2 regions of the Rhizobium sp. AN68 genome follow, and region 1 is predicted to be linked to the other one. Evidence: riboswitches for the same ligand, from Rfam matches in the RefSeq annotation. Region 1 holds a riboswitch; the other holds the start of a gene.
The links. A riboswitch is a leader RNA that binds a small molecule or an ion and turns the genes downstream of it on or off. The one in region 1 is predicted to bind S-adenosylmethionine.
Positions count from the first base shown of each region.

Region 1 (15,659 bases):
CGACCGCGTGGTGCTGAAAAGCCGAGACGGCGAAGTGATGGCCAAGGTGCTGGCGCGGCAAAGCCCCAAGAATATCGAGCTTCTTTCGCTCAATCCCGAACATCCGAACCGCAGCTTCGACATGGCCGATGTGGAATGGATCGCCCGCATCATCTGGGCCAGCCAATAGACACCCGCCATTGCGAAGACAGGCGTCCTACTTGCCCGGGCACAACTCAGAGAGCAGGCGTCGATACTATCCCTTTACAGACCGAGTGACGTTGCCGCGGCATCAACCGTCATGATCTTCGCACCGCCGGAAGCTGCCCTGCGGACAAGGCTCTGAAGTTTGTCTTCCGGGCAACCGTAAAAGCTCGGCGTCTGCGAAACATCATGGGTGAAAATGATGAGCCAGCCGCCATTTTGCAAAACATCCTCGAGCCAACGATCGGCGGCATCGAGATAGTTTTGGTCCGCGCGCAACTCCACCCCGGCAAGATTGTACGGATCGATGCTGCCCCGGTTGATGCCAGGCATGATGCCGCGAGCGGTCTTGAACCTTCGTCGCAACAGGGGCTGCATGACGGGCGAGGCCATGCCGAAAGGAACGGAGAAATTTCGCCTGCCTCGGTTTTCGGCGAACGATCCCAGTACGGTTTCGTTACGGTCAAGATCCTCTTCAAGCCCGCGCCGTGAAAAGCTCGAGAGTTTGCGATGGGAAAAAGTATGGCAGGCAAGCTCGTGGCCGGCCGCTGCAAGTTCCGAACAGCCTTCGGTTGAAATCATGTCCTGCTGTTCATAGTGCTTGTCGATAAAAGTACCTGCGAGATAAAATGTCCCGCGAACACCCTCGCTTTCCAGAATGCGCGCGCCCTTTGTCGAGGCGGTCGCCGGCACATCATCGAATGTGAAGGAGACGATTGGTTCGGACGTTTTGATCAGCGACGCCGGTCCTGGAAAGTACTGCACCAGCCGGTTATTGATCCTGTCTGCAAATGTCCCGATTTTTTGTGTCATGCATAAGCCCCCCGGCCTGTCTGCAAATTACTGCCCCTGCTCAAGTATGTCGTACGCCTGATGCCTCAAACAATAGATTGCAATCAGTAGAGAAGACCAGATAGGCCCGGTTCCGGTAAAGAAATTACTCTCAAGACACGAAGAAAGCAGTGCATACACCCAAATTCGTGCAAAAAGCCGCGTTAATGCCGGATCGGTACCCTTGTTCACAGCTATACGAAAATCGTTTGCGGGTATGATGACGAGCCATATGACGATGAGAACAAAGGCCGGCAGGCCGCCATTCAGCAGGCTTTCGACAAAGCCGTTATGGGCATGGAAGGCGGTGACCGCCCAGGTGCCGGCAGTATCGGCCTGCGCCAGAAGCCGGTCACTCGTCCAGAATGCCTGAAAACCCTGCCCGAAGATCGGCGATTGCGCAAATGTGTCGAAGGACAGGCGCCATATATCCGTTCGGCCGGTAAAGGTGGAATCGATTCCCAGACTATCGACCACATGCCGTATGCTCGGAAAATAGGTGGAGCCGACCGCGAGGATGTTGAGGAAAGCCAGAAGACCTCCGATCATCAGCAATGTCCGACCGGCATGTCTTTCCATGACCCAGACCAGCGCAACAGTGACGGGCAACAGCATTGCTGCGGTTTTCCCGTTGGTTTTCCAGAGGAAGAACCCTGCCAGAAGCGTGATGACAATGCCGCCAACCGTCGACCAGCTATTGCGCAGGTAAAGCCCGATCATGACGAGAATGATCATGGCCGGAGCGGCGGCATTCTTGTGATTGAAGATGCCGCGCCAATCGCCGGCGAGCGCCGTTTCATCGAGATCGTAGGGCTGGTGGATCGAGCGCGAGCGCAGGAAGATCACCCCGAAGTAGCAGAGCGCCAGCAGGATGACGGCGAAGATGGCCATCATCCGGTCGAACTGCCGCCTGTCGCGCGGCATGACGACGAGGACACTGGTGATGAAGCACATAAGGCTCGTAAAGAGCAAACGTTGCAGCGAAGTGCCAGGCTGGGAGCCAAGCACCGAACAAATCACCAGCCAGGAAAACAACAGCAGAATGGGCAGACGCGGCCGCAACAAAAGCCCCGTCAGCCGATGACGCAGGGCAAAAACACCCAGCATCAGCGCAATCACCAGCCCGGTCAGCTGGTTTGCGGCGGCGTGCGGCACGGGTGCAGCCGCAAGATTTTCGAAAGGCGCAACGGAAATCCAGATATAAAGCATCGTGACGACGAAAAAAATCGCGTCGCGACGGCCGCCCGTAAGCGACATGCTGTTGCTTTGTACAGGAATGGACTGCGTATCAGTAAAAGGCGGCATCGTCGGCCACATCGAAAAAGGATAATCGGATCATTGGCCTGCCTTGTGACGAACAACGAAACCCTTTTTGAAACCGGGCCATGTCCAAATAACCATAACAGTCATTATCATCATTATTATACAATTGCTTTAACCCTCTCTTACCTCAAGAAGGCTAAGACTGGGCAACTGCCATTCATAGAGGTCAACGGCCTTCGAATTATTGCCCCCTTGCCGGGTTTTTCCAGTTCATCAATTTTAAAAACACGGCAGTTATCTTGAATTCGCCCGGCGACGCCGGAAAGCACGGAGAATAAGGTGTCGTTGAATACGCCGCGGTTCAGCCATCTAGTCAGACTGGGATTGACCTATATGGCATCCGGCGGGGCGCTTTTGATGTCCAGCGCCGCCCAGCTTTTGACCTTCGCCCTGCTTGCCCGCCATCTCGGCGTGGAACAATTCGCGCTCTATGCCTCGATCACGGCCGTGACCAATCTCGGCGTACAGATTTGTGGTTTCGGTTCGCAGGAATCGCTGATCCGCCGCGTGGCGCAGGATCGCAGCATGTTTCCCGTGATGCTCGGCCACAGCTATCTCTTGAGCGCCGCTACCGGCATTGTGTTGACCATCATCGGCATGGTCACGATCCCGGTGTTTTTCCCGACGTCGGAAACATTACTGCATACCCTCATCACCACTTTCGTGATCCTGGTGACGAACCTCATCCTTCTGAAAGTCATTTCGCTTTCCACCCAAAGCTTCATCGCCCATTCCGACTTCGCCTCCGCCAACAAGCTGGAAGTGATGTTCGCCGTTGCCCGCACAATTGCCGCCGTGGTCGCTTGTCTCATCTTCAAGGTGGAGACGGTGGAGGCCTGGGCCCTGTGGAACCTGGCTGCCCATACGATTGCGGCAGTGATTTCGCTGAAGGCGATCGGCAGGCTCGGTCGGCCGGTCTTCCGGATCGTTCGCGATGAAATCCGCATTGGCATCCTGTTTTCCACCCAGTTCCTGTTCAAGGCCGTGCGTGGCAATGCCGATATTCTCGTTCTCGGTGCCGTTGCCAGCGCCGAGGTTCTGGGCAGCTACTCCATTGCCCGGCGAATTCTCGACAGCTCCTACCTCTCCGTCGAGGCTCTCAACCGGCTGATCTATCCGGGATCGGCCTCAGCCGCCCTGCAGGGTATCGGAAAGACCATAGAGCGCGCTTATAATGTGCTGAAGGCAGCGCTTGTCATCGCAGTCGGCAGCGCGCTGGTCATCTTCATCATCGCGCCCTTCCTGCCGCTACTGTTCGGCGACGAATACGTCTCGCTGCCGATCATCACCCGTATCCTTTGCTGGGTCGTGCTGCCGATGGCCGTTGCGGCAACCGCGCTTGAGGCGCTTGGCGCATCCGGACGGCAGGATATCCGCGCCAAGATATGGAACAGCGGCAATCTCATCGGCTCCGTTATCGTCGCCTTCCTCACCTGGTCGTTCAGCATTTCCGGAACGATCGGCAGCTATTTCTTCGTGGAAGCCGCCATCGCCGCCGCCGTTTGGATCGCTCTTTTGCGATTGCGGCGCAACGAAGAAGCCTTTGCGCCCGCCAAATAGAACGTCATCTGGGCCCCGATCCGAGTGAAACCGGATTTCTCTAGTAAAGCCCGTAGGGGAAATAACGCCGGTAGATTTCTTCCAGCCGGCCATTGCGCGAAAGTGCGGCAAGCGCCTGATCAAAGGCCGGTACAAGCACATCGTCCGGATCAACTGCCATGATGGAAAGGCCTTCGCCAAGAAATCTGTCGGATAAATAAGGTCCGCCGAAAAGCGCACAGCAAGCACCGGACGTGCTTCCCGAAACCCAGAAAGGCAGGCGCAGCCCATCCGCAAAAACCGCGTCCACCTTGCCCGTCTTCAACGCCTCGTACATGGGTTCGTAACCATTAAAGCCTTCGGCCGAGGCTTTGGGAAAAAATGCCTTGAGCATCTGTTCGTGCCGCGAGCCCGTGACCACACCCACCTTCTTTCCCGACAGGGCATCTGCGCCGGAGCCAGTGAATTTCGCCGCCTTGTTGACGGCAAGACGCGCGGGCAACAGCAGATAGGGTCGCGAGAAGGTGAAACTCTTGCGCAGATCGGCGGTAGTGGCAATGCCGGAAATCACCGCTTCGCCCTCTCCCATTTCCAGCGCTGCCTCCAGCTCGTCAAACGGCAGTGCCTGCACTTGGCATTTGCTCTCAACCTTCAGCTGGGCGCAGATTTCGCGCACCAGATCGACATGAAAACCGGCAAGCCGGCCTTCCTGATCGGTAAAATTGAAGGGTGGGAAATCGACGGACATCAAAAACCTGATCCGGGGCACGGAGGAGAGATCGCCACCCGGAAACCGCTCCTGCGCATCAAACAGCACCGGCATGCGGTTTCTGTCCGAGAGACCTTCCGCGTGAAGTTTTCCCAAATTACCACCGAATTGTAAAGCGACAGCTAAAGTAAAACCAATAACTATATCTCGCGTTACATTCATCATTCTCATCTATACTGTCCGTAGCAAGAAGCAAGGCGTTACCAAGGCGGCGGCGGCGATGCATGGATATTTTAGGCACTATACACGAGAATCGTTCCGCACGACGTCAGCGGGGCGAAAAATTGCGTTTTCGCTCATCGGCGACAATCCGCTTTGGACAGCGCCCGAACCGGACGAGCATGGGTCAACACGCTTTCTCTCTTCGCTGGGGTTCGGCAAGCCTTATATCGCTGCATTCGAAGAGCAGGCCCTCAAAAACGGCTCAACCGTGGAAGACGAATTGCTGGCGAGCGGCCTGGTCGATGCGGATGCGTATTACGGTGCTTTTGCCAGATTGTTGCGATTGCCGTTCCGACCGGAAATCGATCCGGGTCGTGTGGCAGACCTCAATCACCTGGACGCGCAACTAGCCGAACCACGGCTCCTGCGGTTGACACCGCTGAATGGTAAGCCAGTGCTGCTGATCGTGCCGGAACTGGCAAGGATGGAATTGCTGAAAGGCATCCTCGATCAGCGTCCGTATCTTCTCGAAGAACTTGCCGTGACCACGCCACAGGCCATGCGCAGCGCAATCTGGAAGGCCGGCGAAGCACGCCGCTGCCGAGACACGCGACATCAGCTTTTCAACGCGGCGCCGCAGCATTCCGCAAGGATCACGCTGCATGGCGAGCAGGGTTTTGTTAGCGGCATTTTCGTTACCCTGCTCGTTCTGTCGCTACTGTTTTATACGCAGGCGGCCATGGCCTATATTCACGTCACCCTCACGATGCTTTATCTCTCCACCTTGCTTTTCAGGTTGTTTGCACTCGTCCATACGCCAAAAGGAAACGATGCGAAAACCGTCATACCACTCCAGCAGGACGGGGAGCTGCCGGTCTACACTATTCTTGTGGCGCTTTATCGCGAAGAGGCGGTCGTTGAGCAGCTTATTCATGCGCTGGAGCGGCTGGACTGGCCCAAATCCCGGCTCGATATCAAGCTCGTATGCGAGGCAGACGACGTAGCGACGATCGAGGCCATCCAGCGGATAAATCCCGGTCCGCATATCGAGATCGTCAAGGTGCCGCCATCCATGCCACGCACGAAGCCCAAGGCCCTGACCTATGCGCTTTCCGGCGCGCGTGGCACTTTCGTTGCCGTTTACGACGCCGAGGACCGGCCGCATCCGCTGCAATTGCGCGAAGCCTACGCCGCCTTCCGCGGCCAGCCGGACGAGGTGGCCTGTGTGCAGGCGCCGCTTATTGTCAGCAATGCCAGCTCCTCTTGGCTCAGCGCCTGTTTCGCACTGGAATATTCCGGCCTTTTCCGCTGCATGTTGCCCGTTCTTGCAGCGTGCAAGCTGCCGCTGCCGCTTGGCGGCACCTCCAACCATTTCCGCACTGCCGTGTTACGCCGGGTGGGAGGATGGGACCCCTATAATGTGACGGAAGATGCCGATATGGGCCTCCGGCTGCACAGGCTGGGTTATCGCTGCGGTGTCATCCGGCGACAGACACTGGAGGATGCTCCGACCTCCCTTTCCGTCTGGCTGAACCAGCGCGCGCGTTGGTACAAGGGCTGGCTGCAAAGCTGGCTGGTCATGACCCGCTCGCCCTTCACGACCGCGCACCGCATGGGATGGATCGCCTATATCGTCTTTCAGCTGCTGATTGGCAGCATGCTTCTGTCGTCGCTGGCCCATCCCTTGCTGTTTGTTTCATTCGCCTTCATGGCCATAGCAATCCGGGAAAACGGCGCGGATATGCTGCTTTCCTGGCAGGGCATTCTGTTTTTCATCGATACGCTGAATATTTTCGGAAGCTACGCCATCTTCGTACTGATGGGCAGAAACAGGATGATAGCTCATGAGAAACAACAGGTCGGACGGCGCTGGTTGGCGATCCCGCTCTACTGGCTGATGCTGTCACTCGCCGCATGGCGCGCCGTGGTGGAATTGAAAACCAAGCCGTTCGTCTGGAACAAGACGCCGCATATGCCGGTCATCAGGAACAAGGCCTGACGACCAGATTTTATAAACGAATTCCGGTTCCGTCAGCGCCGCCACTGCGGATATGGCACAAACCAAAACGCCTTGCCGATCGAGGTTTCTCCATCGGCAAGCTTTATCGCTTCGCAAAAGATCGGCCGAGCAGCTCTATTTGGTAACGAGCTTGTTCTTGATGAGGCCGACAATGATCTGGACAATCAGGCCGCCGACGCCGCCGCCAACAAGCTGGCCGGCAAGAGCGCCTATATCCATGCCGCCGGCGGCAGCAGTTTCCGCCGTCCCGAGCAGCGATCCGAGCACGGTTCCTCCGCCGATGCCGCCAATAGCGCCGGCAATCAGGTTGCCGAGCGCACCGAGATCGGAATCCTTGAGTATTTTTCCGCCGGCCGAACCGCCAACCGCACCGCCGACAATTTGGGCCAATATCGAAGTAAGATCCATGTCATCCTCCTCACAGGTTTCCCCGACCATTCGGGGAAACAATGCTTCCCATTCATGTCTGTTCGGGCCGGAGAAAGCGGGCCTTGAGCCTTAGTCTTTCTCGCCGAAAAGTTTCCAGACCACGGCGCCGATTGCGGCGCCGAGGATCGGAGCGAGCCAGAACAGCCAGAGCTGTTGCAGCGCCCATCCACCAACAAACAACGCCTGTCCCGTCGAGCGGGCCGGATTGACGGATGTGTTGGTGACCGGAATGGAGATCAGATGAATAAGTGTGAGAGCAAGGCCGATGGCGATCGGCGCAAAACCAGTGGGAACCCTGCCATGCGTCGATCCCAGAATGACGATCAGGAAAAATGCCGTCAAAATGACTTCGATCAGCAGTGCCGACACGAGCGAATATCCACCCGGCGAATGTTCCCCGTAACCATTTGCGGCAAAACCGCCAATATCGGCACCGGCTTTGCCGGTAAGGATGACATAAAGCGCCCCCGCCGCGACAATCGCCCCCAGAACCTGCGCCACTATGTAAGGAGCGAGGTTCGATGCCGAAAATTTGCCAGCAACGGACAGACCGACGGAAACGGCCGGATTAAAATGACCGCCCGAAATACCCCCGACCGCATAGGCCATGGTCAAAACCGTCAGACCGAAAGCGAAAGCGACACCGAGAAAGCCAATGCCGAGTTCAGGAAAAGCAGCGGCAAAAACCGCACTGCCGCAACCTCCGAACACGAGCCAGAAAGTGCCAAGAAATTCCGAAAGAAGCTTGCGACTCATAACACTCCCCCAATAATGTTACGACCGCATCAACTATTACGTGCAATTTAATTGTAGTCAAGCTAAATCGCATAGTCGCACGTTTGCCGGAGCGATGGCGGTGACATGCGCGCTTTTGGCTGGCCAGGAAGTTGTTTGGATTGCCTTGAAAATATGGAGCGGGTGAAGGGAATCGAACCCTCGTATTCAGCTTGGGAAGCTGCTGCTCTACCATTGAGCTACACCCGCGCCGCGCACAAGACATCGGACAGTTCTTACCGGGTGTCAAGCACCCGACAGGACCATTACTCCGCGCGGAAATGCTTGGAGAGCTTCAGGCCCTGTGCCTGATAGTTGGAGCCAAGGCCGCTGCCGTAGAGGCCATCAGGTTTTTGCAACATGTGCTCGTAAACTAGCCGGCCGACGATCTGGCCGTGTTCGAGGATGAAGGGCACCTCGTGGCTGCGCACCTCGAGAACGGCGCGGCTGCCCGTGCCGCCCGCCTGCGCATGGCCGAAGCCTGGATCGAAGAAGCCCGCATAATGCACGCGGAACTCGCCCACCAAGGGATCGAAGGGTGTCATTTCGGCCGCATAAAGTGGCGGTACATGCACGGCTTCACGCGAAACGAGAATATAGAACTCATCCGGATCGAGGATCAGTTCGGCACGGCCGCGGGCGTATAGAGGTTCCCAGAAATCGAGAACATCGTGCTGAGCCTTCTTGTCGACATCTACCACCGCTGTGTGATGCTTGCCGCGATAGCCAATCAGCCCTTTTTCGCCAAAACCCTTTAGGTCGATGGAAAGCGCGATGCCGCCGCCGGTCACATTAGGGGTTTCGCTGGCGACCAGCATCTCCGTCTCGTGCAATTTCAGAAGCTCGGCTTCGTTGAGCAACGAGTGGCCGATGCGGAAACGGATTTGCGAGAGGCGCGAGCCACGGCGCACGACGACCGGGAAGGTGCGCGGGCTGATTTCCAGATAGAGCGGGCCGGCATAGCCCGCAGGTATCTTGTCGAATTCCTGCGCATTGTCGGTCATGACGCGGGTGAAGATATCAAGACGCCCCGTCGAGCTTTTCGGATTGGCCGAAGCCGACATATCCGCCGGCAGCTCCAGGCTCTCCATCAAGGGCACGATGTAGACGCAACCGGTTTCCAGCACCGCCCCCTCGCTCAGATCGACCTCGTGCAGGCTGAAGCGGTTGAGCTTGTCGATGACTCGGGTTCCGGGGCCGGGCATGAAACTGGCGCGCACGCGATAGGCTTTGGAGCCCAGCCGCAGATCGAGGCTCGCGGGTTGCACCTGATCGACATCGAGATCAGCCTCGCTTTTCAGCTTGCCGCCCGCAAACAGCGCCCTGATCGCGCCATCCGCCAAAATGCCCGTGGTTCTGGTCATGATCATCATTCCTTTTTACGGCGACAAAACCAAAAGGAAAGCATTGACGCAAGCCGGTAACGGCAGTATGGCAAGCTTATCCCGTGGTGATTTGGCCGGTCGGCTTGCAGCCACGTTAAACAAGTGGCTAAAAAGACCGGGTGCTAGGAACCGGTCTGCTTTTGCGACCGGTTTTTTTGTTTTGAGGTGATCACATGAGCAATAAATGGCGCCCGGCAACCCAGCTCGTTCACGGTGGTACGCTACGCTCACCCTATGGTGAAACGTCGGAAGCGATCTATCTGACCCAGGGTTTCGTTTACGAAAACTCCGAAGCCGCCGAAGCGCGCTTCAAGGGCGAAACGGATGGCTTCATCTATGCCCGCTATGCAAGCCCGACCAATGACATGTTCGAAAAGCGCATGTGCCTGCTGGAAGGTGCGGAAGACGCCCGTGCGCTTGCCTCCGGCATGGCCGCCGTGACAGCCGCCATCATGTGCCAGCTGCGTGCCGGCGATCACATCGTTGCTGCCCGCGCGCTTTTTGGCTCCTGCCGTTGGGTGGTAGAAACGCTTGCACCCAAATACGGCATCGAGTGCACGCTGATCGACGGACGCGATCTCAACAATTGGGAAAAGGCGATCCAGCCGAACACCAAGCTGTTTTTCCTCGAAAGCCCGACCAACCCGACGCTCGAAGTGGTAGATATTGCCGGCGTGGCGAAGCTCGCCAACCAGATCGGCGCGAAAGTGGTTGTCGACAATGTTTTCGCCACACCGCTTTTCCAGAAGCCACTCGAACTCGGCGCCCATATCGTCGTTTATTCGGCGACGAAGCATATTGACGGTCAGGGCCGCTGCCTTGGCGGCGTGATCCTTTCCGACAAGAAGTGGATTGAGGAAGAGCTGCAGGACTATTTCCGCCACACCGGCCCAGCCATGTCGCCGTTCAATGCCTGGACGCTACTGAAGGGCATCGAAACCCTGCCGCTGCGTGTCAAGCAGCAGACGGCCAATGCCTCGAAGATCGCCGATTTCCTCGCCGACAGCGGCAAGGTTGCCAAAGTGATCTATCCTGGTCGCGCCGACCATCCGCAGGCAGACATCATCGCGCGGCAGATGTCGGGCGGCTCGACGCTCGTGGCTTTCGAACTGAAGGGTGGCAAGGAAGCGGCATTCGCACTGCAGAACGCGCTTGATATCGTGAAGATTTCCAACAATCTCGGCGATGCCAAGAGCCTCATTACCCACCCTGGCACCACGACGCACAAGAACTTGACCGACGAGGCGCGTGCCGAACTGGGTATTTCCGGCGGGACCTTGCGTCTTTCCTGCGGTATCGAAGATACGGACGATCTGCTGGAAGATCTGGCGAAGGGTCTTGCGGCCGTTTCAGTTTAAGGATTCAATCGCCATGGCCAGACTTCCCCGTCGGGCCATGGCACGCATCCCGCTTGGGTGAAAGCCCGCGTCGGGCAACCAATATTTACCTTTACCGTTATCCCTAACGGTGAAAAAACGGCGCAACAGAAGATGCACGTGGTCGTCAAGTCATTCATTTTCTTGACGATAGCCAGAACCTGTAGTGTAGGATGATGGCAGCAGGGAAAATATCGAGGTGTGGCGCGTATGTATCGTGCTCTGACAAGGGATATCGAGGTAACGGTCGATCCGTATTATCTCGAGGAGCAGTCCGACCCGGATGACGATCGTTATGTCTGGGGCTATAAAGTCGTGATCTCGAACAATTCCGATGTTCCGATAACACTCGTCAACCGCTATTGGCACATCACCGACCAGAACGGACAGGTGGATGAGGTCTACGGGCCGGGTGTCGTCGGCGAAAAACCGCATCTGAACCCCGGCGACAGTTACGAATATTCATCCGGCTGCCCGCTGGATACGCCGTCAGGCCTTATGTTTGGCCATTATGAAATGGAAACGGACAAAGGCGAGGTGTTCAATGTCACCATCCCCGCCTTTTCACTGGATTCACCCGGCCTGTTGCGGGTGCTGAACTGACAAAAAAGCCGCGCCATTCACAAGCGCGGCTCTCCTCGTCAGACGTTTTCAAACTCGCTGACATCGTAACGATAGGTCGTGGAGCAGAACTCGCACGTCACGGCAATCGCACCGTCTTCCTCACTCGCCTTGATCTCTTCAGCGGTGAAACCGGACAGCACACCCTTGATCTTGTCCCGTGAACAGCTGCAACGGTCGAAAATGACCTGCGGATCGTAGATGCGCACGCCGCTCTCGTGGAAAAGCCTGTAAAGGAGACGCTCCACTGGCACCTGCGGATCGGTCAGCTCGTCGGTATCCACCGTATTCAGCAGCGACACTGCCTCTGTCCAGGCATCGTCCTCCGCCACTTCATAATCGCCCTCGTCGCCGTCACCGCCATGGAGATCGCGCATGCGCAAACGCTCGGGCGCCTGCGGCAGGAACTGGGCAATCACGCCGCCTGCACGCCAGCTATGGCGCGGCTTCCCCTTCGCCGTCACGGTCGAAGAACTGGGCAACGCCGAGGCGCACGCGGGTGGGAAGCTGTTCCGACTGACGGAAATAAACCCCGGCGATTTCTTCCAGCGAAGAACCGTCCAGCGGCACAATGCCCTGATAAGGCTGCATGCCGACGCCCTGATCGATGGTGAAGGCCAGAATGCCGGTTCCGAGCAGTTGTTCGGGCGAGGTTTGCCCCGCAGCAACAGCTTCCGCCAGCCGCTCCTCATCGAAACGGGCATAAGCGCGCATGCTCTCGGGGGCTGTGAAATCCGCCACCAGAAGGTCAACCGGGCCGTCGCCCTTGGTCTGCACAGTCAGCTTGCCGGAAAATTTCAGGGATGTGCCGATCAGCGCCGTCAGAACCGTTGCTTCCGCGAGCAGGCGGGCGACAATCTCGGGATATTCGTGACGTTCGAGGATGGCATTCAACAGCGGCCCGACCTGTACGGCGCGACCGCGCACGTCCAGACCTTCGACCTGAAAGGGCACAACCTTGTCGTCGCCAGCTAAATCGAGATTGTCCAGTTCAACCGTTACATCTGCCATGTCATAACTCCTTGGCGAAGCCGTTGCGCCGCTACCGTCCAAAAGTCCGGCTTTTAAAATGTACTTTTTCAGCTTGTCGCACAGAGATCCGGGAAGCGAAACCGCCTCCGGGGACAATCGTGCAAATCGTGAGGTGGCCCGCCAGCGAAAAGCCGACGAGCGTCTTCGAAGCCCCACAGATGGGAATGTGCATCGCCGAGTTCAAGCACCTGGCCGATAGCGGTCAGATGACGCCCATGCACCATGCGATAATGGACTTCTGCGCATGGAGCCGGTTTTCCGCCTCGTCGAAGACCACCGATTGCGGCCCGTCGATCACTGCATCCGTTACTTCCTCGCCGCGATGCGCCGGCAGGCAGTGCATGAACAGCGCTTCCTTGTTGGCCTTCGCCATCAGCGCTTCATTGACCTGATAAGGCTGGAAGATATTGTGGCCGCGCGCCTTGTGTTCCTGGTTCATGGACACCCAGGTATCGGTGACGACGCAATCAGCGCCCGCCACTGCCTTGTCGGCATCGTGGTACAGCGAGATTTCGCCACCATTGTTGCGTGCCCAGTTCAGGAACTTGTCGTGCGGTTCCGAACCCATCGGGACTGCCATCGCCATGCGGTAACCGAAACGGGCGGAGCCTTCCACGAACGAATGCAGCACATTATTGCCGTCACCCGTCCAGGCAATGGTCTTGCCCTTGACCGGGCCGCGATGTTCCTCAAACGTCAATATATCCGCCATGATCTGGCAGGGATGCGTGTCGTCCGTCAGGCCATTGATAACAGGCACGGTGGCGTGTTCGGCAAGCTCGAGCAGACGCGAGTGATCCGTGGTGCGGATCATGATGGCATCGACATAGCGCGACAGCACCTTGGCCGTATCGCCAATCGTTTCCGCGCGGCCCAGCTGCATTTCCGTGCCCGACAGGAAAAGGGTCTCACCGCCGAGCTGGCGCATGCCGACATCGAAGGAGACGCGGGTGCGTGTGGACGGTTTTTCGAAAATCATTGCCAGCATCTTGCCAGCAAGCGGCTTTTCCGCCGTGCCGGTTTTGGTGGCAATCTTGCGCGTGCGCGCATCATCAAGAATTGTCCGCAGATCCTCCGACCCGACGGCCGAGAGGTCCAGAAAATGTTTTGGTGAACCCATTCTAATCTGTCCCATGCTTGCGAGCCCCTGAAGAGAGGCCCGCTCTTGATTTTTTCAGGCGCTTTTTGCCTGTTTCGCAACCGTCAGGGAGGCGGCAGCCGCGTCGATACGTGCAAGACCCTCACGGGCCTCTTCCGCCGTGGTGACGAGCGGCGGCAGAAGACGGATGACATTGTCGCCCGCAGGCACGCCAAGCAGATGCTCTGCGCGCATGGCCTGCAGCAATTCGCCCGAAGGAATCTTCGCCTTGATGCCCAGAAGCAGACCTTCGCCGCGAATTTCGTCGATCACGTCAGGATAACGGTCCTTGAGCGAGGCCAGACCCTGCCGGAAGACCAGCGCGACGTCACGGACCTTCTCGAGAAAACCTTCGGAGAGAACGACGTCAAGCACGGCATTGCCGACTGCCATGGCCAGCGGGTTGCCGCCATAGGTGGTGCCATGTACGCCCGCCGTCATGCCGGAAGCGGCATCTGCCGTAGCAAGGCATGCGCCGAGCGGGAAACCGCCACCGATACCCTTGGCGACCGCCATGATATCGGGCGCAACACCGGTATGTTCATAAGCAAACAGCTTGCCTGTGCGGCCGACACCCGTCTGGACCTCATCGAAAATCAGCAGCAGGCCGTGCTCGTCGCACAATCCGCGCAGGATTTGCAGGAATTCCTTGCTGGGCGAGCGAATGCCGCCCTCGCCCTGGATGGGCTCGATCAGAAGTGCTGCAGTCTCAGCCGTGATGACGGCCTTGAGGGCATCGACATCACCGAACGGAACCTGATCGAAACCTTCGACCTTGGGACCGAAACCTTCGAGGTATTTCTGCTGGCCACCCGCGGCGATCGTCGCCAGTGTACGGCCATGGAAAGCGCCTTCGAAGGACACGATGCGGAACTTCTCCGGATGGCCCTTGGTATAGTGATAACGGCGGGCGGTCTTGATGGCGCATTCCAGGGCTTCCGCGCCTGAATTTGTGAAGAATACCTTGTCCGCGAAAGTCGCTTCCGTCAGGCGCCTGGCGAGTTTTTCCTGTCCCGGTACTTCATAAAGGTTCGAGACGTGCCAGACCTTCTCGGCCTGCGTCTTGATCGCATCAACGAGGTGAGGATGGGCGTGGCCCAGCGAGTTGACAGCAACACCGGCCGCAAAATCCAGATATCGCTCGCCGCTTTCCGTGAACAGCCATACACCCTCGCCGCGCTCGAAGCGCAGGGGGGCTCTTGAAAACGTATCAAACAATGGCGCGCCGGCTTCGGCCATGGCTGTATCACTCCTTGCGCAGATGCGCTGTCAAACTGTTGTCAATAGGCTTGCGGGGTTATCCCTCGCCTGAAAATCAAAATGCCGCCTTGCGGCGGCAGGGGCACTATTGTCACTTCGTTTGCCGATGTCAACAAAAGTCAGCGTTTCCCGGGCTTCTCAAGCACTAGTATGCGGCGGCGGGCCAGCCCCAAGGTGTTGCCTTTCAGACTCAATACGCCAGCAAGTTGGGGAAAACCGGAAAATCGATTCCAGATGATTCCCGCGACTCTTGCCACGGAGTCGGGCTGGCACTAGGTTAATCGCTAATTACTAGACTGCATTGCGGCGGAACTAGTCACCGAAAATCTGGCGGAAACCACGCTTGCGGCATGCGCGCGAGACGGAGAGGGATTCTGCCGAAAATACACGCGACAAGCGGAGAAGCGGCATGAACTGGACAGACGAACGAGTCGAAAAGCTCAAGAAATTGTGGTCCGAGGGCCTTAGCGCCAGCCAGATTGCAGCGCAGCTGGGCGGCGTCAGCCGTAATGCCGTGATCGGCAAGGTCCATCGTCTCAATCTGCCGGGACGCGTCAAGGCTGGCGGTCCAGTGACTTCGGCACGCTCCGCGCCGAAGCGTACCGCTGCCCCTGCACCGCGTGCGACGACTTTCGCAGGTCGCGTCAACGCGGCTCCGGCGCGCATCCTCACCCGTTCGAACGCGGCAACGGCGCTGCACGAGGAGATCGATATCGAGACCGCGCAGGTTCTCGATTACGTTCCTTCCAAGAACGTTGTCACGCCGATTTCCCGTCGCCTGACGCTGACGGAACTGACCGAGCGCACCTGCAAATGG
Region 1 is NZ_JARWMI010000003.1:362,865-378,523, reverse strand. It holds gene RBH71_RS14855 (S24 family peptidase) at 1-169, shown strand, start outside; gene RBH71_RS14850 (polysaccharide deacetylase family protein) at 244-996, opposite strand; gene uppY (Wzy-type polysaccharide biosynthesis protein UppY) at 1,024-2,319, opposite strand; gene uppX (Wzx-type polysaccharide biosynthesis protein UppX) at 2,671-3,897, shown strand; gene RBH71_RS14835 (transporter substrate-binding domain-containing protein) at 3,938-4,699, opposite strand; gene RBH71_RS14830 (glycosyltransferase family 2 protein) at 4,866-6,806, shown strand; gene RBH71_RS14825 (hypothetical protein) at 6,942-7,235, opposite strand; gene aqpZ (aquaporin Z) at 7,326-8,012, opposite strand; tRNA gene RBH71_RS14815 (tRNA-Gly) at 8,167-8,240, opposite strand; gene RBH71_RS14810 (2'-deoxycytidine 5'-triphosphate deaminase) at 8,297-9,394, opposite strand; SAM riboswitch at 9,468-9,546, shown strand; gene RBH71_RS14805 (O-succinylhomoserine sulfhydrylase) at 9,589-10,773, shown strand; gene apaG (Co2+/Mg2+ efflux protein ApaG) at 11,002-11,394, shown strand; partial or broken gene RBH71_RS14795 (Hsp33 family molecular chaperone) at 11,433-12,423, opposite strand; gene argF (ornithine carbamoyltransferase) at 12,647-13,564, opposite strand; gene RBH71_RS14785 (aspartate aminotransferase family protein) at 13,619-14,821, opposite strand; gene RBH71_RS14780 (GcrA family cell cycle regulator) at 15,252-15,659, shown strand, end outside.

Region 2 (15,659 bases), 2.3 Mb from region 1:
TCGCCTGCACGCTCCCCTGCGGTCCCTTGTGGCCGCGATAGTCCGCACGCATTGCCTGAAGCTCGCCCACGCGGCGCATGTTGCGCTTGCGTCTCGCGGTCACGCCGTAACGCATCCAGTGTTCTTCACGCTCGATGGCCTTGCCGAGCTTGTGCTGCTCCAGCTCTTCCTCTTCCAGCACCTTGTCGCGCCATTCCTCGAAATACGCAAAACCGCGATTGAGACGACGGGACTGGCCGCGATCCAGCCACACGGTCGAGGTCGAAACCTTTTCCAGAAAACGCCTGTCGTGCGAGATCAGCACCAGCGCGCTACGCGTCTGCTGCAACTCGCCTTCAAGCCATTCGATGGTGGGCAGGTCCAGATGGTTGGTCGGCTCGTCCAGCATCAGAATATCGGGTTCAGGCGCCATGACGCGGGCAAGGGCCGCACGCCGCGCTTCGCCGCCGGACAGGCTATCCGGATGTTCCTGTCCCGTCAGGCCCAGATGCTCGAGAATATAGGTAACGCGATAGGGATCGTCGCCAGGTCCCAGCCCCGCCTCGGCATAGGCCTGCACGGTGTCGTAACCGGCAAAATCCGGCGCCTGCTCCAGATAACGGATGGTGGCGGAGGGGTGACGGAAAACCTCGCCCGACTGCGCCTCGACCAGACCGGCGGCGATCTTCATCAGGGTCGACTTGCCCGAACCGTTGCGTCCGACAAGGCAGATGCGGTCGCCCGGCTCCACCTGAAGATTGGCGCCGTCGAGCAGCGGGGTCACGCCGAAGGTCAGCTTGATGTCATCGAGTTTCAAAATTGGGGGTGCCAAGGCGTCAGGCTCCGGTCAGATCATAATGGCGGGCGAGCACGATGGCTTTTCCGCTTTTCAGCGAGAAATGCACAGGGCCGCCATTCGCGACATTGGAAATAGTGCGGGAAGAGCCGAAAGCAAGCGGGAAATCCTTGAGAGGATAACGCACATTGCCGATATCGAGCCCCACAAGGTCGGTAAACCCGACAACGGAAAACAGCGCACCGGGTGGCAGATCAAGGTCGAACGACCCCGCCAGCAGCGGGCGGGCCTCCTCTTCGCCGGAGGTCAGCGTAACGTTGAGACCACGCTCACTAAGCGCCACCGCGTAAAGAAGGTGCTGAAGTGCGTGGTCGCTTCTCGCTCCACCAAGCGCACCGGCGAGCACCAGAGAACGCGCGCCGCGGGCAAGGGCCTCCGACACCGCAATTTCGCCATCGGTCACAGCCTTTGCAGCGGGATAGGGCTGTCGCACCACATCGGGCCAGGCGTCCAGCAGGTCCTTGTCGGTGGAATCGAAATCCCCCACCCAGAGCTCGGGTGTGAGCCCGAGCGGTGCGGCATGGCGCATGCCGCCATCGGCCGCAATCACACGGCTACCCTCAACCGCCGCTTTGAGGCGGTCGGTAACGGTGACATCGCCGCCAAGCAGAATGGTGAAGCGTTCTCTATCCATGCCCTGCCTTATCGCACCTCAGGCAAAAATGGAAAGGCAGAAACCCGATGAAATCAGCCGATATTGATTTTCGTCGGCTTCGGGATTATGAAACGCCTCAGTGGTGATTTGCCGACCGGCTTGCAGCCACTTTAAAGAAGTCGCTAAAGGGTCGAGGAAAAGGGTAATTTCCTGGGACCGGCTGCGATTTCGCTGCCGGTTTTTTTGTTTTCGCAACGTTCTTTACGTCATCCGAAAAGAGAGTTCGACATGCCGATCAAGATTCCCGATACGCTTCCCGCCTTCGACACCCTCGTTCATGAGGGCGTGCGGGTCATGACAGAAACGGCGGCCATCCGGCAGGATATCCGCCCGCTCCAGATCGGGCTTCTCAATCTCATGCCGAACAAGATCAAGACGGAAGTGCAGATGGCGCGCCTCGTCGGCGCATCGCCGCTGCAGGTGGAGTTTTCGCTGATCCGCATTGGCGGCCATCGTGCCAAGAATACGCCGGAAGAGCACCTTCTGTCCTTCTATGAGACATGGGAGGAAGTGCGCCACCGCAAGTTCGACGGTTTCATCATCACAGGCGCGCCCATCGAGATGCTTGATTATGAAGACGTGACCTACTGGAACGAGATGCAAAAGATTTTCGACTGGACACAAACCAACGTCCATTCGACGCTGAACGTCTGCTGGGGCGCGATGGCCGCCATCTACCATTTCCATGGTGTGCCGAAATACGAACTGAAGGAAAAGGCTTTCGGTGTCTATCGTCACCGCAATCTCTGCCCCTCGTCGATATATCTCAACGGTTTTTCCGACGACTTTCAGGTTCCGGTCTCACGCTGGACGGAAGTGCGCCGCGCCGACATCGAAAAACACCCGGAACTCGAAATCCTGATGGAGTCAGAGGAAATGGGCGTATGTCTGGTGCATGAAAAAGAGGGCAACCGCCTCTATATGTTCAACCACGTCGAATATGATTCTACCTCGCTTTCGGATGAATATTTCCGCGATGTGAACTCGGGCGTTCCAATCAAGCTGCCGCATGATTATTTTCCGCACAATGATCCGGAGCTTGCCCCGCTCAACCGCTGGCGCAGCCATGCCCATCTGTTTTTCGGCAACTGGATCAACGAGATATATCAGACGACACCTTACGATCTCGAAGCGATCGGTAAACTAGCGGCGTAAATTGCGGGATTGCGAATTGCCGGAAAATGACGCAACGTCCGCCGGCAATTCAAAGATATCGGGAGAATGACGCAATGAGCGACGCGGCGGCACGGGAGAATTTCGGTTTCACGGCAACCGGCGAAAAGGTTGAGCGCGTCACCATCTCGAAGGGCGGGCTGACGGCCAAGGTTATCACCTGGGGCGCCGTCATTCAGGACCTGCGCCTCGATGGGCACCAGCCGCCGCTCGTTCTCGGCTTCGATACATTCGAGGACTACAAATATTCATCCTATTTCGGCGCCACACCCGGCCGCAACGCCAACCGTATCGGTGACGGAAAATTCTCGATCGACGGGCACGAATACCAGCTGGAACTGAACGAAAAAGGCGTCAGCCACCTGCATGGCGGCAGCGACGGGATGGGCAAACGTAACTGGATGTTGATGGAACACGGCGAAAGCCATGCAGTTCTGCAGATCATCGATCCCGACGGCCGCGCCGGTTATCCCGGCAATTGCACGGTGACCGCGACCTATACGATCCGCGACGGCGGCGTGCTTTCGGTGGTCTATGAAACGGTGACCGACCAACCGACCATCGCCAATATCTGCCAGCATTCCTATTTCAACCTCGACGGTGCTGATACCGCACTTGGACATGAGATCAGCATCGCCGCTGACTTTTATCTGCCAACCAACGACAAACAGATCCCGACAGGCGAAATCCGCTCCGTCGAAGGCACCGTCTTCGACCTGCGCCACCCGACGCCGATGCGGCGAACGGAGGATGGCGAGCAGGTGCTCTACGACCATAATTTCTGCCTTTCGCCCGAGCGTCGCGCCAAGCGCAAGGTTGCCCGCGCCTATTCGCCCGCCTCCGACATTGCCCTTGAGGTTCACACCACCGAACCCGGCGTGCAATTTTATTCAGCCTTCAAGCTGAATGTTCCCGTTCCGGGCCTCGATGGCCGCCATTATGGCCCCTTTGCCGGTTTCTGTCTGGAAACGCAGATATGGCCGGATGCCGTCAATCATCCCGATTTCCCCTACGCGATCCTGCGTCCCGGCGAGACCCTGCGTCAGGAAACCGACTATATTTTCAAGAAGGGTTGAGGCGGCGGGCTGGGCTCAGTCCAGCACGCATCCCACATAACCGCCCGATGCTCGGGCACGCCGTTCGATAAGGCCGGCAAGCCGTTGCAAACCACGCCCCGGCTTGCTGGCAACGCGATCGATGGGATTGGGCAGAGAAACGGCAAGCAGTGCCGCTTGGCGGGAGCTGAGCTTTGCCGCCGGTACCTTGAAATGGTGCTGTGCTGCGGCCTCGATGCCGTAAATGCCGGGTCCCCATTCGGCAACGTTGAGATAAATCTCCATCATCCGTTTTTTGGACCAGACGAAATCGGCAGCAATCGCCAGCGGTAACTCCAGCCCCTTGCGCAAGAACGAGCGGCCGTTCCAGAGGAACAGGTTCTTGGCCGTCTGCATGGGAATGGTGCTGGCGCCACGGGTGGACGCGCCTTCGAGCGCATTGTTGACCACGGACTGCATCTGGTTCCAGTCAACGCCGCCGTGGAAACAGAATTGTCCGTCCTCGGACATCATGACGGATTGCACAAGGCGCGGCGAAATATCCTCGAGCGGCACCCAGCGCCGGTCATAACCCTGAAGTGTCACCAGATCGGCAAGCATCAGCGTCGAGACCGGCCGCATGAAAGGCAGGGCGTAAACCGGGATCAGCAGATAGGGCAGGATCAGCAACGCCAGCAAGGTCATGATGATACGCTTTGCCAACGTGCGAAAATCCACCTTCGGACTGCTCCGGTCTTCCGCCAGCACGGCGTAATCTGCGTCGCTTTCAGGCGTACTGCTCAATATTCGTCAAAGCCCCGCACCAATCGAAGCCTTTCATATTCCATTGCCGCCTTCAAGGCGAGTCCGGTCAAACAGTTGACCTCAGGAATCACGAAAAGGTTGCCTGGCCCCGCGCGCCATGCCAAAGAGCGCGGCATGGACGCTCAGATGACGAATTTCGAAACGAAGCTGCGCGATAACGCGGCACAGACCGAATCCCTGCTTGGTCGCCTGCTTTCCGCAGAGGCGCGTGCGGATGAGATTACGCGCCCGCAAAACCTGCTCGACGCTATGCGTCATGGTGTGCTGAACGGCGGCAAACGCCTGCGGCCCTTCCTGGTCATAGAAAGCACGGCCTTGCTCGGCGGAAATGCCGAAGCAGCCCATCATGTCGGTGCCGCGCTGGAATGCCTGCATTGTTACTCGCTGGTGCACGACGATCTGCCAGCGATGGATGACGACGACCTGCGCCGCGGCCAGCCGACAGTGCACCGCAAATTCGACGAGGCGACCGCCATTCTCGCAGGCGACAGCCTGCTGACACTCGCCTTCGACATTGTCGCATCGGACGAAAATCCTCTTGAGGCAGACCGCAAGGCGGCTCTCGTGCTCTCGCTCGCCCGCGCCGCAGGCATCGGCGGCATGGCGGGCGGTCAGGCGCTCGATCTGGCTGCGGAAAAGAACGCACCTGATGAGACCGGCATTATTACATTGCAGGCTATGAAAACCGGTGCGCTGCTTCGCTTCGCCTGCGAGGCAGGCGCGATCATCGCGGGCAGCGATGTTTCCGAAAGACAAAGACTGCGCCTCTTCGGTGAAAAGATCGGCCTTGCCTTCCAGCTTGCCGACGATCTCCTGGATCTGACCGCCGATGCCGCCACCATGGGCAAGGCAACCGGCAAGGATGCCGCACGCGGCAAGGGAACGCTGGTGGCACTACGCGGTGAAGACTGGGCGCGCCTCAAGCTTCAGGAACAGGTGGCGGAAGCCTCCGAACTTCTGGCCCCCTACGGCGAAAAGGCCGCGATACTCATCGCGGCCGCCAGATTCATCGCCGAACGGAAAAGCTGAGCCGGTTTCCCGGCTCACCGTTTTTCAGCCAATCAGCCCTTGAGCGGCGAAATCAGCACTTCGACGCGACGGTTCTGGGCGCGGCCATCCGGCGTTGCGTTCGAAGCGATCGGCTGCGAGGGGCCGAAGCCAAGCGTCGAAATACGGCGCTGGTCGACGCCGCGTGCGCCGAGATAATTTGCAACAGACGCCGCACGACGCTCGGAAAGCGCCTGGTTGTGCTGCTGGCTGCCGGTGGAGTCGGTATGGCCGTTGATGTCGATGAGCGTGCGGTTGAACTTGTTCAGCACGATGGCGACGGAATCGAGTGTCTGATAGAAGGGCGGGATGACCTGATCCTGATCCGTCGCGAAGGTGATGTTCGACGGCATGTTGAGAACGATGCTGTCGCCACGGCGGGTAACCGAAACGCCAGTGCCCTGAAGCTGGGCGCGAAGCTCGGATTCCTGACCATCCATGTAATTGCCGATTGCGCCACCGGCGAGTGCACCGATGCCGGCGCCGATGAGGGCTGCGTTGCGGCGACCGACCGGCGAACCGCCGACAGCCAGACCACCGAGAGCACCGACGACAGCGCCGATACCAGCGCCGCCCGCCGTGTTCGACATCTTCTGCTCACCCGTATAGGGATCGGTGGTGGTGCACGCGGAAAGATAGGTCCCGCAAAGGGCAACGATCGCGATTTTTTTGATCATGTGTTTTGATGCTCCGAAGGGTTCAGGCGGTATGACAGTGGAATTTCGGCATTTTCACGGTAGTTTTTACTCCGCCGCATCTTTCCGGCCAAAACGCTTTTCGATGTAATCGATCACAAGCGCTTCAAAATCCGCGGCGATGTTGGGACCGCGCAGGGTGAGCGCCTTCTCGCCATCGATGAAGATCGGTGCAGCGGGGCTTTCGCCGGTTCCAGGCAGTGAAATGCCGATATCGGCATGTTTGCTTTCGCCGGGGCCATTAACGATGCAGCCCATGACAGCAACATTGAGCGCTTCCACACCGGGATATTTTTCACGCCAGATCGGCATGTTCTTGCGAATGTCATTCTGGATATTCTGGGCAAGTTCCTGAAAGACGGTAGAGGTGGTGCGCCCGCAGCCGGGACATGCCGCAACCACCGGAATGAACTGGCGGAAACCCATGACCTGCAGCAATTCCTGCGCCACCTGCACCTCGCGGGTGCGGTCGCCGTTCGGCTCCGGCGTCAGCGAGACGCGGATCGTGTCGCCAATACCGTGCTGCAGCACATAACCCATGGCAGCAGACGAGGCGACGATGCCCTTGGAACCCATGCCGGCTTCGGTAAGACCGAGATGCAGTGCGTGGTTGGAGCGTTCCGACAGCATCGAATAAACGGCAATCAGGTCCTGTACCTGGCTGACCTTGGCAGACAGGATGATGCGGTTGCGCGGCAGGCCGATTTCTTCGGCAAGCTCTGCGGAAATCAGTGCCGACTGGACGATGGCTTCGCGGGTGACCTGACGGGCAGAGAGCGGAAAACCCTCCTCCTTGTTCTTGTCCATCAGCGTCGTCAGCAATTCCTGGTCAAGCGATCCCCAGTTCACACCGATGCGAACCGGCTTGTCATAACGGATCGCCATTTCGACGATTTCGCCGAACTGCTTGTCCTTCTTGTCCTTGAAGCCGACATTGCCGGGATTGATGCGGTATTTCGCCAGTGCTTCGGCACAGGCCGGATGATCGGCCAGAAGCTTGTGGCCGATATAGTGGAAATCGCCAATCAGCGGCACGTCCATTCCAAGGCGCAGCAGCCGTTCGCGGATTTTCGGCACAGCGGCAGCGCTCTCATCGCGATCGACGGTGATGCGCACCATTTCAGAACCGGCCTGGAAAAGTGCCGCCACCTGCTGCACGGTGGCGTCGATATCCGCCGTGTCGGTATTGGTCATGGATTGTACGACGACAGGCGCACCGCCACCCACGATGACGCCCCCTACGTCGACGGCAACGGATGCACGGCGGGGCTTTGGATCGTAATCGGCGTGTGACGTCATGGCGGTCTCTGGAGCTTGCGGCAAGGTCTGGCAATTGAGGTGAAACAAGGGGGCCTGCTTGTCAACACCCAACGCATAAGAGCTTCTACTTTACCGCAATCATGGCAAAATTCGAGACGCCTATTCCTTGCCCGCACCATCCGCATGCCGGGCGAGCCGCGAAAGCAGCAAAACCACCACATGCAACAACGGCAGAGCGAGAAATACGCTGGCGAGGCCGGTATGTTCGGCAATGAAGCCGATGGCCGAGGGTGCTACCAGAATCCCGGAATAACCCATGGTGGTGACGACCGACAGGCCGATGCCGGGTGCCAATCCCGGCATGTTCCCCGCCGCCGAAAAGGCGATCGGCACCATGTTGGAAATACCGATGCCGGCAATCGCGAAGCCGATGATCACAAACGTGGAATTTCCCGCAAGACCCGCAATCAGAAGGCCCGCAATCGACATGACCGAGCAGAACCGCAGGGTATTGACCGCGCCGAACCGGTCGCGCACCAGATCGCCGGCAAAACGCATGGCCGCCATGGTCATGGAAAAGGCCGCGAAAGCGAAACCGGACTGGGACACGGAAGCGCCGAGTTCATTGCGCAGATAAAGGGCACCCCAATCGAGGATCGCGCCTTCCGGAATCATCGAAAACAGCGCCATCAGACCGATAATCCACGGCAAGGGCGTCAGCGGCAAGCGACCTTTCGGACGCTCCTCCTCGGCATGCGGGCGATCCGCAAGAACGCGCGGCCACGCGACGACGAGCAAAACAAGGGCGATGACCGTCAACGCGATCGCATGCCCCTGCACGCCAATGGCCGTGATGAGATAGCCGCCAAGACCGGCACCGATCAGGCCGCCCAGGCTCCAGAAAGCATGGCACGACGACATGATGGCGCGGCGCATGTCACGCTCGACCGCCACCGCATTGGCGTTCATGGCGACATCCATCGCCCCTGTCAGCCCGCCGAACAGGAAAACCGCAATCACACCTGCCCAGATCGTGTCTGCCCAGGAGATGAAAAGCAGTGTCGGCAAGAAAATAGCCGCACTCGCAAGGCTGACCGTTCGCGATCCGAAACGGGCGATCTGGGAACCGGCGATCGGCATGAAAACCAGCGAGCCGACGCCGAAAACCAGAATGATCAGGCCAAGCGCACTTTCACTGAGGGATAACCGCGCCGCAAATTCCGGTATTTTGGGCGCCCACGATCCCATCATGAAACCGTTCATCAAAAACAGCAGGGATACACCGAGCCTGTGCCGCGTCAGATAGGACGAGCGCTTGACCGTCGGCGAAAATGTCGTGGGGCCGTTCATCGGTAATATCCTTCAGACTTGACCGTGAGAGAGTTGGACGGCGTCATCGCCGCCGAAATGAACTTGTACGCCTTTAGCCGACAGCGCCTCGACCAATGTGCGGTCGGCGTCATGTTCCAGCACCAGGGAAAGAGGCGGAGAAAAGTCGTGCACGTGAAACGCCGCCTTGTGGCCCAGCTTTTCCGTGGTGATGGCGGCAACAATCCGCTGGCTGGCGCTGCAGGCAAGCCGCTTGAACACGGCATCCTCGAAAATATCCGCCGACAGGCCGGTCTCAGCCGCAACACCGCAAACGCCAAGAATACACAGTTCGGGCCGCATCAGCTCGAGTTGCCGCAACGCCAAGGCGTCGATGGCCGCACCGACGGCCGGATCGACCTTGCCGCCGATCATGATCAAATCGATATCGGCCCGCCCCGTGAGTTCAGCGGCAATAGCAGGCGTATTCGTTACCACCGTCAATTTGAGACCGGCGGGGACAGCTCTTGCAATGGCCAGATTGGTGGAGCCGGCATCGATGAAGACGACCATGCCCGGCTCAAGCAGCGGAATTGCTGCGCACGCCAACGAAGCCTTGCGATCGGCATCCTCGGCGATCCGTGTCTTCAGCGGCACCGTCTTGCTATCGGAAAGCAACGCCCCGCCATAGACGCGGAGACACTCCCCGCGCGCCGCCATATCCCGCAGATCCCGGCGGACCGTATCTTCCGAAACGCCGAAATTCTGGGCCAGATCCTGCGCAAGCACGCGGCCGCTTTGCCGCAACTGTGAAAGGATGAGCGCCTGCCGCTCGCTGACAAAATGATCGCTCATCGGGACTCATGCATAAACAGGAACAAACGTGCACGAACATGCATATTTGAGTTTTAGCGAAGGTGCAACAGCAAAACGCCCGCCGGGAGGGCGGGCGTTTATAATGAAAGACAAAATATCGCGGCTAGCGATGCCGTGTGGGCATCATTCCGCGTAAGCGATCAGCAGATCCTTTGCGTCGATCTGGTCACCCGGGCGCACGAGAACCTCGGCGACCTTGCCATCGCGTTCGGCGTGAAGCGCAGTTTCCATCTTCATGGCTTCGATGGAGAGCAGCACGTCGCCGGCCTTGACCTCCTGACCCTGGTTGATGAAGACGCGGCTGATGACACCCGGCATCGGCGCACCAATATGTGTGCCATTGCCGAGTTCCGCTTTGCGGCGCACCGCAGAGCCGGATGCGCCATGAGCGCGATCCGGCACCTTGATGCGGCGCGGCTGGCCGTTGATCTCGAAGAACACCGTCACCATGCCCTTATCGTCAGTGCCTGAAGAGGCTTGATTGACGATGACCAGCGTTTTGCCGCGCTCGATATCGGCAAACAGCTCTTCACCGTCCTCCATGCCGTAGAAATACGCATGGGTGGGAAGCACGGAAACCGGACCGTAGGTCTCGGAGGTCAGCGCGAAATCGGTGAACACCTTCGGATACATCAGATAGGATGCGAATTCGAAGTCGTTGACGGAACGCTCGAGTTTGGTCTCGATCGCCTTTCTCTCCGCATCGAGATCGGCATCCGGCAGCAATGAGCCGGGACGAACCGTATAGGGCGCGTCACCCTTCAGCGCCTTTTTCTGCAGGGCTTCCGGCCAGCCGCCTGGCGACTGTCCAAGATCGCCCTTCAGCATCGAAACCACCGAGTCCGGGAAGGACACTTCGCGATCAGGATTTTCCACGTCGGCGACCGTCAGATCCTGGCTCACCATCATCAGCGCCATATCGCCGACAACCTTGGAGGACGGCGTGACCTTGACGATATCGCCGAACATCCGGTTGGCGTCGGCATAGGCCTGCGCGACCTCGTGCCAGCGGCTCTCAAGACCGAGCGAGCGCGCCTGCTCCTTGAGATTGGTGAATTGCCCACCGGGCATTTCATGCAGATAGACTTCCGAGGCAGGGCCCTTCAGATCGCTTTCGAAAGCCGCATACTGGTTGCGCGCCGACTCCCAGTAGAACGAGATGCGGCGGATCCATTCCGTATCGAGACCCGTATCGCGTTCCGATCCGGCCAGCGCTTCCACGATGGAACCGAGGCAGGGCTGGGACGTGTTGCCCGAAAGCGCATCCATGGCGGCATCCACCGCATCCACGCCCGCATCGACGGCGGCAAGCACGGTCGCAGCCGCAATGCCGGATGTGTCATGCGTGTGGAAATGGATAGGCAGGCTGGTCGCCTCCCTCAGCGCCTTGAACAGCACCTTGGCAGCGGCAGGCTTCAGAAGTCCCGCCATATCCTTGACGGCGATGATGTGCGCGCCTGCACGCTCCAGCTCGGCGGCGAGGTTGGTATAATATTTCAGGTCGTATTTTGGACGCGCAGAATTGAGGATATCGCCCGTGTAGCAGATGGCCGCTTCGCAGAGCTTGTTCTCCTCGGCGATCGCATCCATCGATACGCGCATATTCTCCACCCAGTTCAGGCAGTCGAACACGCGGAACAGGTCGATACCGCCCTTCGCAGCCTGACGGACGAAATATTTCACGACATTGTCTGGATAGTTCTTGTACCCGACGCCGTTCGCACCGCGCAGCAGCATTTGCAGCAGCAGGTTCGGCGCACCCTCGCGGATCAGCGCCAGGCGCTCCCACGGGTCTTCCGTCAGGAAGCGCATGGAAACGTCGAAAGTGGCGCCGCCCCAGCACTCCAGAGACAGAAGCTGCGGCAAGGCCTTGGCATAGACGCTTGCGACGCCGGCAATGTCATGGGTACGCATGCGTGTGGCCAGCAGCGACTGATGGCCGTCGCGCATCGTCGTGTCCGTTACCAGCACCCGCTTTTCGTTGCGCATCCAGTCGGCAAAGCCCTTCGGCCCCAGCCGGTCGAGCAATTGCTTGGTGCCATCAGGCGTCGGCGCATCGATGTAGGGAACCACCGGCTGTGCCGCATTTGCCGGTGGCCTGACGCGGCCCTTGGTTTCCGGATGCCCGTTCACCGTCACATCGGCAAGATAGGTGAGCAGCTTCGTAGCGCGGTCCTGACGCTTGACCTGTGCAAACAGCTCCGGCGTCGAATCGATGAAGCGGGTCGTATAGGTGTTGTTGCGGAAACTCGCATGGCCAATGATGGCCTCGAGGAAGGTCAGGTTGGTCGCAACACCGCGAATTCGGAATTCGCGCAGCGCGCGGTCCATGCGGCTGATCGCTTCATCCGGCTGCGGCGCCCAGGCCGTTACCTTCACCAAAAGCGGATCGTAATAACGGGTAATGATCGCCCCCGAATAGGACGTCCCGCCATCCAGACGAATGCCGAAGCCGGACGCCGAGCGGTACGCCGTTATACGGCCGTAGTCGGGAATGAAATTGTGCTCCGGGTCTTCCGTGGTGATACGGCACTGCAGTGCATGGCCGTTGAGGCGGATATCTTCCTGTTTCGGCACGCCCGATTCCGGCGTGCCGATGGCGGCCCCTTCCAGAATATGGATTTGCGCCTTGACGATATCGATGCCGGTCACGACTTCGGTGACGGTATGCTCCACCTGAATGCGCGGATTGACCTCGATGAAGTAGAATTTGCCGGTATCGACATCCATCAGATATTCGACCGTGCCGGCGCCGATATAATTGGTCGCAGCCGCGATCTTCAAGGAATAGGCGGCCAGTTCCTGACGCTGCGCTTCGCTGAGATAGGGTGCCGGCGCGCGCTCAACCACTTTTTGATTGCGGCGCTGGATCGAACAATCGCGCTCGAACAGATGTACGACATTGCCGTGGGTATCACCGAGAACCTGGCTCTCGACGTGGCGGGCGCGCTCGAGCAGCTTTTCGAGATAGACCTCGTCCTTGCCGAAAGCGGCCTTCGCCTCGCGCTTGGCCTCGGTGACCTCGCGTGCCAGATCCTCCTTTTTGCGGATGGCGCGCATGCCGCGACCGCCGCCGCCCCAGGAGGCCTTCAACATCACGGGATAACCGATCTCTTCGGCCAGCCGCTCCACCTCGGCCATATCGTCCGGCAGCGGCTTGGTTGCAGGAACAACGGGAACATTGACCGAGATCGCCAGATTGCGGGCGGCAACCTTGTTGCCGAGCTGGCGCATCGTATCCGCCGTCGGTCCGATGAAGGTGATGCCAGCCTTGTTACAGGCCTCAACGAATTCGGGGCTTTCGGACAAAAGGCCGTAACCGGGATGGATCGCGTCCGCGCCGGAAAGTCTGGCCACGCGGATGACCTCCTCAATCGAAAGATAGCTCTCGATTGGTCCCATATCCTTGGCGAGATGCGGACCCCTGCCGACCTGATAACTTTCATCCGCCTTGAAGCGGTGCAAAGACAGCTTGTCCTCTTCCGCCCAAATGGCGACGGTTTTTATCCCCAGCTCGTTCGCTGCCCGGAAAACTCGGATCGCAATTTCGGATCGGTTGGCAACAAGTATTTTCGATATTTTCAAGACGGTCTCCCCACACGCCAAAACAGAATTTCTGCTGCACTGCGGAATTAAGCAGCAAAACCCGGTCTTGAAAAGGGCAATTCGGGAGAGAAGCGTACTGTCGTAACTAGCTCAGCAAGCCGTTGCGAAAGGCGAGTGCTACAGTATGCTGCCTGTTCTTGGCGCTGAACCGACGCTGGATTCCATTGATATACCAGTCGACCGTGTGATTGGAGATCGATAGCTGGCGTCCAATTTCGGTTGAGGTCATGCCATCAGCCATCAGCGTCAGAACTTCCATTTCCCGCCTTGTAAGTTCAAGAGCGGAAACATTCGGCGCGTTGTTGAGGTTATGGACCTGGCCTGAAAGATCGAGCAGACGCCAGAACACCGCGCGCGTGGCCGCATCCAGCAGCTCAACGTGCAACGAAGGCAATTGCCGGTCCTCGCCGCCAAGGAACACCGCGCCGATGAATCCCGCGCGCCCGTGCACCGGAAAGGCATACCCACCCTGCAGACCGTAACGGCCGGCATCGTGAAAAAACACATTCGCCCTTTTTCGATGCATCGCGCGGGGCAGGCCCTCAAGCGCCTCTTTCCACTGAAACGGCTTGTGCACCATGCCGATCACCTTACGGACGGGATCGACGAGATTATATTTCTTGGCGCGGTAGACCTCGATCCACCCTTCCGGGAGATGTTGTGCGAGAATCTGGCCGGTGGAAGCAAGCTCCCCGGTCATCCGCCGGCTGACGAGGAAATATTCGAAACCATATTCGCGAATAAGTGTTACAAATTCGGAGCGAACACGATCAGCGTTTCCCGCCTGGTAGCACGCAGAGATGAAGTGAAGAATATCATGCATAAAGACACATGCCCGGAGCTTGGCTGGAAGGGATGACATGAAGGACATGGTCCCGCGAGGACGTCATGTTACTCGGGCGCCGGTCGGTTCAGACTGAACATATCGTCGTTAGCAATCCCTGAAACGAACATGCAAAATCTTGTGACGGCGTCCCCTAGAAACATCGGGTTCAGTTTTTTTTCGGTTCGCACGCGTGCTCGGTTTGTTAAGCCGCCATTCAGACTGAAAGAGCGATAATTACACAAATTTCGCCGTCTCATGCAACCTTGCTAAAACAGCATTGTATTGAGACCGAACAATCAACCGCTCGAAACAGACGCTGGACTGGATTGAAAATTTGACTTTGTTTCAGGTTTACACACGCGCCCTGCGCTATCTGACCGTACATAAATGGCGGGTGTTGATCGTTGTCATCGCCAACATCATTCTTGCAGCGATCACCATTGCCGAACCCGTGCTGTTTGGACGGATCATCGACGCCATCTCTTCCGGCTCCGATGTCACGTCCATCCTCATCCTGTGGGCGGGTTTCGGCGTCTTCAACACCGTGGCTTATGTCGCTGTCGCCCGCGAGGCCGACCGGCTAGCCCACGGTCGCCGCGCGACCCTGCTGACGGAAGCCTTCGGCCGGATCATCTCCATGCCGCTCTCCTGGCACCATCTGCGCGGCACCTCGAACGCGCTGCATACGCTTCTACGCGCCAGCGAGACGCTGTTCGGCCTGTGGCTCGAATTCATGCGCACGCATCTGGCGACTTTCGTCGCGCTCGTACTGCTTATTCCGACAGCCATTGCCATGGACCTGCGCCTCAGCTTCGTCCTGATCGGTCTTGGCATCGTCTACTGGTTCATTGGCAAGTGGGTGATGGGCCGCACCAAGGATGGCCAGGCTTCGGTCGAGGAGCATTATCACAGCGTTTTTGCCCATGTCAGCGATTCCATCAGCAACGTGTCCGTCCTGCACAGCTACAACCGCATCGAGGCTGAAACGAAGGCGCTGAAATCCTTCACCGAAAAACTGCTGAGCGCCCAATATCCGGTGCTCGACTGGTGGGCTTTCGCAAGTGCCTTGAACCGCACTGCCTCCACCGTTTCGATGATGATCATCCTCGTCATCGGCACCGTGCTGGTGAAGAACGGCGAATTGCGCGTCGGTGACGTGATTGCCTTCATCGGTTTCGCCAATCTTCTCATCGGCCGTCTCGATCAGATGCGTCAGTTCGTGACCCAGATTTTCGAGGCGCGCGCAAAGCTCGAGGATTTCTTCGTGCTGGAGGATTCCGTCAAGGAACGGGAAGAACCGGGCGACGCCCGCGAATTGTCCAATGTCTCCGGCACCGTGGAGTTCCGCAACGTCAATTTCGGTTTCGCCAACACCAAGCAGGGTGTCCACGACATCTCGTTTACGGCCAAGGCCGGCCAGACGATTGCCATCGTCGGACCGACGGGCGCGGGCAAGACCACGCTCATCAATCTTCTGCAGCGTGTTTATGATCCTGATTCAGGCCAGATTCTGATCGAT
Region 2 is NZ_JARWMI010000003.1:2,614,115-2,629,773, forward strand. It holds gene RBH71_RS25725 (ABC-F family ATP-binding cassette domain-containing protein) at 1-811, opposite strand, end outside; gene RBH71_RS25730 (thiamine diphosphokinase) at 816-1,469, opposite strand; SAM riboswitch at 1,560-1,636, shown strand; gene metA (homoserine O-acetyltransferase MetA) at 1,719-2,645, shown strand; gene RBH71_RS25740 (aldose epimerase family protein) at 2,720-3,739, shown strand; gene mtgA (monofunctional biosynthetic peptidoglycan transglycosylase) at 3,755-4,501, opposite strand; gene RBH71_RS25750 (polyprenyl synthetase family protein) at 4,637-5,551, shown strand; gene RBH71_RS25755 (OmpA family protein) at 5,584-6,246, opposite strand; gene ispG (flavodoxin-dependent (E)-4-hydroxy-3-methylbut-2-enyl-diphosphate synthase) at 6,313-7,563, opposite strand; gene RBH71_RS25765 (MFS transporter) at 7,684-8,874, opposite strand; gene RBH71_RS25770 (DeoR/GlpR family DNA-binding transcription regulator) at 8,887-9,687, opposite strand; gene pyc (pyruvate carboxylase) at 9,832-13,293, opposite strand; gene RBH71_RS25780 (LuxR family transcriptional regulator) at 13,400-14,137, opposite strand; gene RBH71_RS25785 (glucan ABC transporter ATP-binding protein/ permease) at 14,475-15,659, shown strand, end outside.
Region 2: linked by a shared signal. The riboswitch ahead of metA (homoserine O-acetyltransferase MetA) and the one ahead of RBH71_RS14805 (O-succinylhomoserine sulfhydrylase) in region 1 are both predicted to bind S-adenosylmethionine.